DNA from 2 places in the Blautia wexlerae DSM 19850 genome. Region 2 is predicted to be linked to the other one. Evidence: riboswitches for the same ligand, from Rfam matches in the RefSeq annotation. Region 2 holds a riboswitch; the other holds the start of a gene.
What was found. Region 2 has a riboswitch for cobalamin ahead of NQ550_RS03390 (ABC transporter substrate-binding protein). Riboswitches for the same ligand answer to the same signal wherever they lie in the genome.

Region 1: linked by a shared signal. The riboswitch ahead of NQ550_RS05485 (cysteine-rich small domain-containing protein) and the one ahead of NQ550_RS03390 (ABC transporter substrate-binding protein) in region 2 are both predicted to bind cobalamin.

Annotation. Positions count from the first base shown of each region.
Region 1 is NZ_CP102267.1:1,177,395-1,183,271, reverse strand. It holds gene NQ550_RS05490 (C1 family peptidase) at 1-268, opposite strand, end outside; gene NQ550_RS05485 (cysteine-rich small domain-containing protein) at 679-975, opposite strand; cobalamin riboswitch at 1,383-1,577, opposite strand; gene NQ550_RS05480 (EutP/PduV family microcompartment system protein) at 1,640-2,155, opposite strand; gene NQ550_RS05475 (BMC domain-containing protein) at 2,244-2,672, opposite strand; gene NQ550_RS05470 (BMC domain-containing protein) at 2,684-3,049, opposite strand; gene NQ550_RS05465 (C40 family peptidase) at 3,452-4,897, opposite strand; gene NQ550_RS05460 (N-acetylmuramoyl-L-alanine amidase family protein) at 5,405-5,877, opposite strand, start outside.
Region 2 is NZ_CP102267.1:735,516-741,392, reverse strand. It holds gene NQ550_RS03405 (RNA-guided endonuclease TnpB family protein) at 1-939, opposite strand, end outside; gene NQ550_RS03400 (ABC transporter ATP-binding protein) at 1,371-2,126, opposite strand; gene NQ550_RS03395 (FecCD family ABC transporter permease) at 2,126-3,211, opposite strand; gene NQ550_RS03390 (ABC transporter substrate-binding protein) at 3,226-4,326, opposite strand; cobalamin riboswitch at 4,442-4,710, opposite strand; gene NQ550_RS03385 (ABC-2 transporter permease) at 4,798-5,448, opposite strand; gene NQ550_RS03380 (ABC transporter ATP-binding protein) at 5,445-5,877, opposite strand, start outside.

The DNA.
Region 1 (5,877 bases), 440 kb from region 2:
CGTCTGTACCCTCTTCTGAGTTTTCTCCATCCTGAAACTCCTGTTTTGCATCATCGCTTCCGAACAATTCTGCATCCGATCCCGTATCTGTTCCAAATTCATCTGCCTGTGAACTTTGAAAGTCTTTCAGATCTGATGTATTTTCTTCTGTCTCCCTGTTGACTCCGGATCCAAACATTTCCTGACCCGCAGCGGGTACCGATGTACAAACCATTGAATAAGCCAGAAAAACTGACAATGCGCGTATCGCTGTATTTCTTTTTTTCATGTAGTAGTTAACTCCCTTACATAAATATAATATCATTATATCAGTATCTTTTTTGTTTTTCAACCATGATCAATGACAAAAACCGTCGGAAAACAGTGAATTTTCCCTGTTTTCCGACGGCTCTATGTAGAAATGCAGAGCTCTGCCGACAAGAAAATGTCGCCAGGAAAAGACGTCAAATGCCTGTGATGCATTTTCTTCTGTGCATGTGAAAAGTGTGGAAAATGTGTGTGAAATGCTTTATATACTAACTCAGAACAGACTTGAAAATCTTACAGACTCTTCTCTTTTGCTATCCTTATTCTAGCAGAACAAGCATTGTATTACAATGAAAATCGTTCTTTCTTATTTGTGCTAATCTGACACATTGTTACTGTTCACTCCGTTCTAAGCAGCGACGCATTCTCCTCTTATTTGCTGATACTTTCCTTTGCTCTTTTCATCATATCAGCCAGTTCCTGGTATTTTCCTGTGACATATCCATAGTTTTTTCGCTTATGCGGAAGCATACAGTTTGTGCAGTCTTTAATTCCCTTTTCCGTATACCGGAAATTCCCACCGCATTTCTCACCCAGGGCATATAGCGGGCAATAACAGAACAGACAGTTAAAATCATCCGGATCTGCATTCTTATGACACGGAAAAAATTCACATTTCTTATGACTGAAATAAGAATATTCTTTCCCTTCCCAATAAGGTTTCTCCATTGCTACCTCTCCTCTCCTGTTGCAAGTTTTTATCTTTCCAGAATAATTCCGTTTTCTCAGTCTCCATCAATCCCACCCATCAGAGGACGAAATAAAAAAAATACTCTAATAAATTATCAATTTCTCTTCACATAACAAAGCATTGAAAATTCATTACAGTATTTTTCACAGATCATACATTTAAAATTAATAAGAGGGAGCGATGCTACCCCGGGGTAGAAAAAAATCCGTTCATGAGTGCGCGGAGGGAACGAATAAATCCGAAGTAGTATCGCCTGCCATTTAATCATGTATAATTCATAAAGAACAGGCGCATTCCATAAAAAATGTCTGCCTTCAGATAAAAGCAGACAACACTCCGAAGCTGCGGATTCAACGGAGTTGGTTGTTACACTTTACACGGAAGTTTAACCTCGCCATACCAAGCAGGTTTCCTGGCTCCAGGCTCATCGCTCCTCTCTCCTTCTCATGCTATGGCACAATGGACATTCTGAGATTTGCTCCTCTGTTACAGTGACCGGATCGCTCAGGTTTCTCACCTGATTCCCTCTTTCTGTACTGTTCTTTCTCACAGTATCAGCACTTAATATGTTCTGTATGGAATTATACTGTCATTATAATAACACCCTGCAGCAAGCTTGTCAACTATTTATCAATATATTTTTCAATATTCCACACCTTCCGGCAGCGGATCCCATTCATTCAGACCAAGACTCTGTCTGAATTTTGCTTCTTCCAGACTCAGCTTTGGAACATCCTCATTCAAAAACGCTCTCAGCTCATCAATCCCCTCTCCGGTCACATTGTTTACCAGAAAAATTCTTTCACATCCTGCATTCAGCATCCACTGACGCACCATTGGAACATTCGCATAAGGAGAATCTATTTTCGTAATGATTCCTATCAGTGGTCTCAGAATAAATGCATTACTGCCATAGCCAAACAAACTGAAAGGTTCATCTGCTGACTGTACCATTGCCACCACATCTGCTTCAAAAGAAAAACAGGCCAGCCCTACGCTGAAATGCTTGGACTCTGCATACTCTCCCGGCGAATCAATGGTATCATCATCCGTATTCGTATACTGCGTTTTTACATAATGAAGTTTTTCGCCTTTTAATGCCTGCGTTAATGAAGTCTTACCTGCTTCACTTCTGCCCATCAGAAATATTTTCTTCATATTTAATGTCTGTCCCTTTCACTTCTCTCAGCTATTCCGGCAGTTACATAAGCACCATCGGTACAGAATAACTGACTTTTCGTATGTTTTAACTTTTGTGAACTGCACAAGTCTTAAAGCCAAGCACCTCTCTAAAAAATTTCACCACTTCTTCCACTGCAGTCTGAACTTCCGTCAGACCTCCCGTAAGGATCAATGATCCGCTGAAGCGATCCATGAAACCAATCTCTACATTTGCACTTTTCACTGCAATATCAGCAGCTACAACCACTGCTTCCCATGGGGTAAAACGAATCATTCCAATTGCTTCTCCTGTGTGGTCTTCTCCCTCATGGACTCCAATATGCAGACCAAGATTCTGATAAATACAGCTCTGTGAAGGATTGATCACATGCGCCAGGCACACTTCCTTTCCCGGAACCCTTACCCTGGTCATACGCAGCTTTTTTCCCTTTAATTTCTCATAATCCTGGTTATAAAGCTTTTCCAGTAATTCTCTGGTTGTCATCCCTGCCATCCCAACACTTCCTATCTTTTGGTAATCTTGCAGACTACATACCCCAAAGTGTCTCTGAAATAATCCACAACCTCAGTCATCGCTGACATTACATCGGAAATCTCTCCCGTAATGATCAGTGTGCCTGTAAATCGATCTGCAAATCCCAGATAAACATTTCCGCTTTTTACCGCAATATCAGATGCGATCACTGCAGATTCAGGCGGTGTCATATTCATAATTCCGATTGCAGATGAACGGTAATCCACCTGCGGATTCAGTCCAAGCTTCTGGTATATGACCGGAGCCGGCCCTCCCATTACATGTGCAAAAGTAATCTCCTTGCCAGCAACTGTTTCCTGTACAATTCTTATGTGTTCTACATGGTCATTTGCCATTTATCATTCCTCGCTTTCACTATTCAACTATAATCCGGATAATTCATGAGAATATTCTTTCCCGCTGATGTCTCCAAAAACAGATTTAAAATTTTATATGTATCTCTTCAGTTACATAAACTGTACTATCCATCCAATTTTATGTCAAGGTAAAATCCACCTGAAAATCGGTAAAATATTATACATGGTTACGGTTCACTCCGTTCACAGCAACACGCTTCGCGATGCACAGAATTTATGCTAATCGCATAAATTCGCGCGGTATGTCTCGGAATTTTGGCATATTCATGCCAAAACACCTCGCGGAATAATGGTAACTTATACATAAAGAAAAGGAGCATCAGCCCCCTTAGCGATACTCCTTTTCAACCCCTATAAATTTAATTATTTATACTTATTTAATTATACCAGTCTTCTTACAGAAACAATCGTTCTGTACGCTGCGTTATCACTGATCTTAATTCCATCTACAGAGTTCGATGCATGAACGATACGTCCATTCCCCATATAGATTGCAACGTGTCCACCGTAGCAGATTAAATCACCCGGCTGTGCATCAGCATAAGATACTTCTGTACCGGCATTCTGCTGTTCATAAGAAGTTCTCGGAAGACTTACTCCGAAGTTTGCATATACACTCTGTGTAAATCCTGAACAGTCAGCTCCACCTGTAAGGCTTGTACCGCCCCATACATATGGATTGCCAACAAACTGTGTTGCAAAGTCTACTACAGAAGATCCTGATCCTGAACCTGAAGATGAAGAACTATCTGAATCAGATGACTGTTCACTCTCATAATCATCTGGTGAAACTGTATTATCAGAATCAATCACATTGCCATACTCATCGTACTCTACATCATCGGAAGCTCCTGCATTGTCAACAGGATCACCATTTTCATCATATTCTACACCATCATCTGATTCAGACTCATCAGATTCATTATCCGCATCATCAGTATTCTCAATCTCATTTCCGTCTTCATCATACTCTATATTTTCTTCGTCTTCTGATTCGGAGTCCTGTTCCTGCTCTGCAGCTTTTGCTGCTGCCTCTTCTTCTGCCGCCTGTCTTGCAGCCTCTTCCTCAGCCTGTCGTCTTGCCTCTTCTTCTGCTGCAATTCTCTCAGCTTCCAGTCTCTGAATTTCAGCTGTCTGTTCCGCTAACAGATTTGCATATTCTGTCGCCTGCTGCTGTGCATATGCAATTTCATTCTCATAATCGGCTGATTCAGATTTCTTCTGATCAATCTGGCACTGAAGATCATAAGACTGCTGTTCATAAGAAGCCTTCATCTCCTCCAGTTCTGCTTTGTCAGATTCATACTGAGTCTTTAAATTATTTACCTCATTAATAGTATTCACATATTTATCAAGGTTCTTTCTGTCCTGCTCATACATCTGCTGTGTATTCTCAGCACGTGTCAGAAGTTCACTCAAATCTTCTGAATTAAGCATCATCTGAAACCACGCTGCATCCCCACCCTGTTCATACAGTGCCTGAATACGAAGCTTCATGCTCTCATACTGCTTATCTCTCGCCTTCTGAGCCTTAGCCAGATCCTGTTTTGTCTTAATAATATCTACTTCTTTATTATCGATATCTCCTTTAAGAGTATCAATAGAAACCATAACACTTACAAGATTGGAATCCAGTTCGGAAATCTCATTCTCAAGCTGTGATTTCGCATATGCAAGCTCATCCATTCTGGAATATGTCGCATCCAGCTGCTGACTTGTGATCGCCTGCTCTTCTCTCAATTCATCCTCTCTTGAAGCGCTTACACTAACAACCTGTGTTGCGCTCATCAGGAGTGCTAATGTAAGACATACAATTCTTTTCTTCATGAATTCTCACCCTCGTAACATTTTCTTTCTATATCTTAATGTTTTTGCAATATCTAAGTTAATTCTTATACATATTAACACACCACACTCAAAAACGCAAGGATTAATTACCATAAATTTTATATTTCTGTAACATTTATTAATCTTTTTGTTATTCTTCGCATTTCTTTCTACAATTCAAACATATTCCATTTCATGTTTGTAATAATTTAACACAGGACAAAGATATCTGATGCAGGGTTACTGTTCACACACCACTATCCCGCGAGGTGTTTTGGCATGAATATGCCAAAATCCCGAGACATACAAACCAAAATTCCATTGCCGCAGGCAATCTGGAATGAATTTTGGCTACGTTACTGTGAACGGAGTGGACAGTAACGTAGCAGGACTTCACGCTATAGTGGATTGGATTGTTTGCATTATTTATGGAATTACTACAGAACGCAAAAAAAGAAGCAGCCTCCTCTTTCGAAAGCTGCTTCCATTTTCTTAACTATTCACTTCTCAGCTAAACAGATCTGCAAGAATCTGGTCTGCGGTCATATTCATATACCCATCCGGATCAGAAAGCGTACTTCTGTTCCATCTCAGATAATTACCTCTTCTGATATAGTTACCAGATGAAGTATGATAATCATACTTGGTATATCCCGGATATCTTGACATATACTTCTGTGCCAGTGCAATCGCCTGACTGGAATAACCACCGGACGGAGTAGGTGTACCTGCAATCTGAACACCTGCATTCGGGGTAGAATGCACGATCACTGCACTCTTATCAGCACACTGTCCGAGAATGATCCATGTATGTCCACTGTCATATCCCACATCTCCGGGATATACTGTCCAGTCATCACTTGCCAGATTCGCCTGAGTGAGAATACTTCCCCAGCCCATGGACTTATAATAAGAACCAATCTCACCGGAAACTACTGTATATCCGCTTCCTACACCGGACTTACTCTGCATTACCTGAT
Region 2 (5,877 bases):
TCTGTCTACTTTTATCAGATATTTTCCACGTTCTTCCAGCTTATATCCAAGCATGGAAAGGAACTGACCGTATCCGTTATCCTGTATCCCTTTTCCGAAATGCAGGCCTCCGGCTATCCCCTTCAGGTTCAGATCCTCCACACATACTGCGTCATAGTCTTCTGCAAGGCTGTGGCTGAGCTTATGCTGGAAATCCTTCCTCTGGTTCTTTATCTTTTCATGATATAAAGCAACCTTTTTCTTCTGTTTCTGATAGTTACGGCTGCCCTTTTCACATCTGGAAAGCTTTCTCTGTTCCCGGGCAAGTTTTTTCTCTGCATTCCGGTAGAACATGGGATATCCGGCTCTTTCACCGGTAGAAAATACACACATCCCATGCATGGCAAAATCCATCCCCAGGAATTTTTCCGCCTGTCTTTTCTCCGCTGTTTGGTTTTCACAGTCGAACAGCAGGCTGGCAAAATATTTCCCGGATGGTTCCCTGCTCACAGTCACTGATTTCAGCTTCCATCCCTCCGGGATCATACGGTGGAGTTTTATTTTTACCGGCTGCATCTTTGGCAGTTTCAGGAACCTGTCCTGCAGACAGATATTCCCATTTACCATATTCGTTGTATAGGATTTCCGCGAATGTTTTTTTGATTTATAATGCGGAAATCCCACTCCCGGTTCCCGGAAAAATTTCCGGAAAGCCCCTTCCAGATTTAACTGTACATTCGCCAGCGCAAGAGAATCTACCTCTTTCAGCCATGGATATTCTTTTTTATATCCGGCCGGCGTATTTTTCAGCATCTTTTTTTCTTCCTGATAATGACGGATCTTATCCGCAAGCATCCGGTTATAGAGAAAACGACTGCAGCCGATCGTCTTCTCTATCTGGGTTATCTGTTCTTTATTTGGATAGATCCTTATTTTTACTGCCCGGTTTATCTTTCTCACCCTGACTCTCTATATACTGATGGATTGTTTCAACAGGTGCTATATTTCAAAGATTTCTTTTGTTCTCTCTGACATCTTATCGTCCAGCATCTTTCTGCCATATTTCATAACCAGAATCAAACAAAAACACTGAATGAGAATTATTATCTAAACTCATTATGTACACTCACTTATTGCTTATTTCGACCGTCTAAATTTCAAGAGCATATTGTTCTTTTTCATTATAATATATTTATTGTATCAGAACAAGTGTTTTTGCAATTTTTTATAAATTTGAGCAGACATGCTCGAATGTGCAATTCATCCCATCACCTATAGGTGAGGGAATTCTTGCTACGGTTGTTAAAATTCCTATCTTATTCATCTTTTTCCTCCATATACAACAGGCCAGAGTCAAAATTTTTTCTGACTCTGGCCTGTCAATTCTCATATTATAAAAATAAAATATGCATCTTCCCGCGGCTGTCATTTACCACTTCCGAATCTACCTGGTAAATCCTTTTGATCAGCCCCGGAGTGAGTACTTCCTGTGGAGTTCCATATCCTTCCAGCACACCATCTTTCAATACATAAATCTTATCGCAGTATGCCGCCGCAATATTCAGGTCATGGATAGCTGATATTACAGTTACGTTAAGTTTCTTTACCAGTTCCATCAGCATGATCTGATGTGTGATATCCAGATGGTTAGTCGGCTCATCAAGGATCAGTGCAGGTGTCTGCTGTGCAAGTGCTCTTGCCAGAATAACCCTCTGCTGCTCTCCACCTGACAGCGTAGAAAATGTGCGATCCGCAAATGCATCCATCTGTACCGTTTTCAGTGCTTCTTCAACAATCCGGTAATCTTTTGCATTATCCCGTTCCAATGCTTTCTTATGAGGTGCACGTCCCATCAACACGACTTCCCGTACGGTAAAATCAAAGTTGTAGTAATTGTGCTGTGCCACAACTGCCATTTTTCTGGCGGAGCTTTTTACGCTCATGGAATGGAGTTCTTCGCCGTCCAGATAAACGGCACCTGCATCTGGCTTCAGGATACGGTAGATGCATTTTAATAATGTAGATTTTCCGCTTCCGTTTGGTCCGATGATCCCTACCAGTTCCTTATCCTTTGACTCTATGGAAATTCCCTTCAGTATCTGTCTGGCGTGAAATCCAACCTGAATATCTTCTGTAGTGATTTTCATTACTTACTACCTCCAAATCCATAGGATTTCCGCACAAGCAGATAAATAAAGCATGGAGCACCGATAATGGATACCAGCACACCGATCGGCATCTCAGAATTCTTCAGGATCACACGACATGCCACATCACACCAGATCAGAAAAGACGCGCCAAAAAGTGCACTCAGTGGAAGTAATCTTCTGTGGTCAGTTCCAAACAGAATCCTGACTACATGAGGAATCACAAGTCCTACAAATCCGATCACGCCAGCACAATATACGGCAAATCCAATCATTACAGAAGCAACAATCAGGTAAAATGTTCTCAATCTGTGTAAATCTGTTCCAAGTGTGATAGAAACTTCATCTCCCAAAAGCATCAGATTCAGGTTTCGATACTGCGTCCAGAAGATGACCACACATATCAGAGTAACCGGAAGCATCACACCTACTCTGGCCCAGCTTGCCCCTGCAAGACTTCCCATGCTCCATTTCATAACTTCCGTAGCTGCATTTTTGTCATTCGTAATGTAAATAACAAAATTTGAAAAAGCAGAGCACACCGCACTGACCGCCATTCCGGCAAGGATCAGCTTAGCTGATGTTGCCTTTCCTCCCATATTTGCAATAGCAATAACTGCAAAGGAGGTGATCATCGCGCCAATAAAAGCAGTAACTCCGACAGAATTCCCGCCAAGAAAGCTTCCGATTCCGAGCATGATTGCCAGCGTTGCACCAAGAGACGCGCCGGATGAAATACCAAGTACATACGGATCTGCCAGCGGGTTCTGCACGATTGCCTGCATTACTACGCCACATACAGAAAGAGCCATTCCAACTGCCAGAGCCAGCAGGACTCTGGGCAGTCGGATCAGCCATACAACATCGTGAATTGCACCTTCTGCATAGGCGGACAGACTTTTTATATGAAATAATTTATAAACAATGACACTGTACACATCCTTCAGTGACAGGTCAGCATTACCAAAAGTAATCGCCGCAAGTATGGAAAAAATAAGAAATCCTGCAAGTCCGATGAGGACTGCCACATACATGGATGTTCTGAGCACATTGCCTTTTTTTGTCTGTGAAACCTGTTCTTTCACTGTTATGTCCTCAATCAGTCAAGATTCACATCCGGATATAATCCTTTTGCGAAAGTTTCAATACCATCCTGTGTACGTGTTGCACTTGCGTACATTTCACTGAGCATGATCGGATAAACACGACCGTTCTTTACAGCGTCAAGGCTCTGAAGTGCTTCGTCATCCTTGATAACGGCAAGCTGGCTTTCTTTTACAGTTTCCGGATCATCACCTGCATATGGCATGTATACAACAAAAATCACATCAGGGTTTGCTGCAATGATATCTTCTTTTCCTGCTGTAGAAGCATCCGGGTTTGCCAGAGTCGCACCCAGTTGTGTTACCATATCTCCACCAAGGCTCTTTGCACCATAGTTTGTGATATCTTCTCCAAGAGGTTCCAGAACCATTACGCTTGGTTTCTCTTCTACATCTGCTGTTGCTGTAAGAGTTTTATCGATCACTGCCTTTGCATCATCTACGATTGCCTGTGCTTTGTCCTGTACATCAAAAATCTTTCCAAGATTTAAGATGTCTGTAAATTCATTTTCCAGAGTTCTGTCTCCGTCAGGGCGTGTGTTTGTGTTGTAATAAGTGTTGCAGCCTTTGTCGATCCAGTCTGTTACATTTCCGAGATTTTTATCAGAAAACAGGGAGCTCCAGGATAAGATCATGTCTGGCTCCAACATCGTTACAGTCTCAAGGGATGGGGTAAATTCATCAAGATAATTTGTTTTTGAAAATGCATCTTTAAGTTCATCCGGAACTTCATTGTCAAGACCTGCAGTAGCTACCAGACGGTCTTCCAGGCCAAGTGCAAGCATGGTTTCAATGCTTCCCTGATATACAGCAAGAACTTTCTCCGGTGCCTTTTCATAGGTTGTTTCGATTTCATTTCCATCATAATCATAGGTTGTGATGGTCAGAGGATATTCTGTCTTTGTACCTTCTGCGTCTGCTGTCTTATCTGCATCTGCTGAATCCTGTGCGTCTGCATCTGCTGCCGGCTGATTGTCCTCTTTGATTGTCTCAGAGTCTGCTCTCTCTGCTGCAAAAGCTGCCGGAGCTGCGGAAACTGCCATAGCTGCTGCCATCATAATTGCCATGATTCTTGTGGATAAATACCTGTTTTTCATTTGACTTCCTCTCTTTTCGTATATGTTATTTACCTGTTCGTGTAACCGAAAAGATGGGACTTCAGAAAAAGTAAAATAGAAGTGATAAGAATAACGGATACTTTTTACGGAAGCTCCTTCTTTACGCTGTCAGGCAGGTTTCCTGACTCACAGATCACAGAAAATTTCCACAAAATAAAAACTGATACAACATCCATGCTTCAGCAGTTCATGAATGTTGTATCAGAAATATTTCCAGATACTCTCTGACAGCCGGATTCCGCCTTCTCACATATTTATGCAATGACATATTACAATCCCGCTTTTTTTCTGTATACAGTGGCCGCAACCGTTCAGGCATTTCACCTGATTCCCTCTCACATTACCATACACAAAATCTGCATATGATAATGTTCACTTAACAGCTTATTCAATTACGCTGATACAATTTTAGCACACTGCTTTTATAATTACAACCATATTCGAGACACATCAGAATTCTTTCTTCTCCATAAGCCGGACACCAATCCAAAAAGACCCCATATATACAATTACTGTAAATAATACAACTCCGGCCAATACCATTCCCCAGTTCAGTCCATTCAGCCATGCATCGACTGCGTCTGCTGAAAGTCCCATTGTTTTTATCAGAATATAAACTACGGCAAATATAATAGCCCACATGACCATTGCAATATAACGTCCTTTTTCCGCTCCAAAATGTATTACAAGCGGGAGCGATACCGCCAGCATAAGAAGTGCCAGTGGAATGTATATCAGGCTGCCAATGATAGTCTCACTCAGACACCCCTGAAGTTCTGCCACACCTTTGCAGATTACTCCCGTTATCGTTGCAATTCCCCACGCTACAGCCGTAAGCCCTGCTCCCAGCAGATATTTTTCCGCCACATACTGTTTTCTGGTAACCGGCAAGGTCATAAGAAACGCAAGACCATTATCAAACTCATCATAACTTATAGTCGTAATGGCAAAAATTGCTGTGACAATCGTAAAATATCCTGTAGCAAAACTGACGCTCCCGCTTCCTGCCAGATTCAGGATGACTTCCATTACAACAACCAGGATAAAAAACTGTTTCTGCTGTTTCATCAGTTCTATATCCTTTACAAATAATCCCTTCATACCTGTTCCTCCATCATCATTACCAGATCATCAATCTTTCCATTCTCAATTACAACATCCGGGTAATTTTCCATATAAAATTGTTTCTGGTTTGTCAGACACCTGTATCCATAAGCTTCTTTCCGGATCTTAATAAGGTATTGCTGATCCAGTTTTTCGTACTCTTCTTCTGCAACTTTAAGAACTGCATAATCTGACAGCAGTACATCTGTATCCTCATGAAGGATAATTTTTCCGGCATGGATCATATAAAAATCGTCACAAAGACTCTCCAGATCTGATGAAATATGTGAACTGATCAGAATAGAACTGCTTTCATTTTCTTCCATATATTCTCTCAGCATGTTCAGCACTTCATCCCTGGCTATCACATCCAGACCAACTGTGGGCTCATCCAGAATCAGCAGTTCTGCCTTATGGCTTAATGCT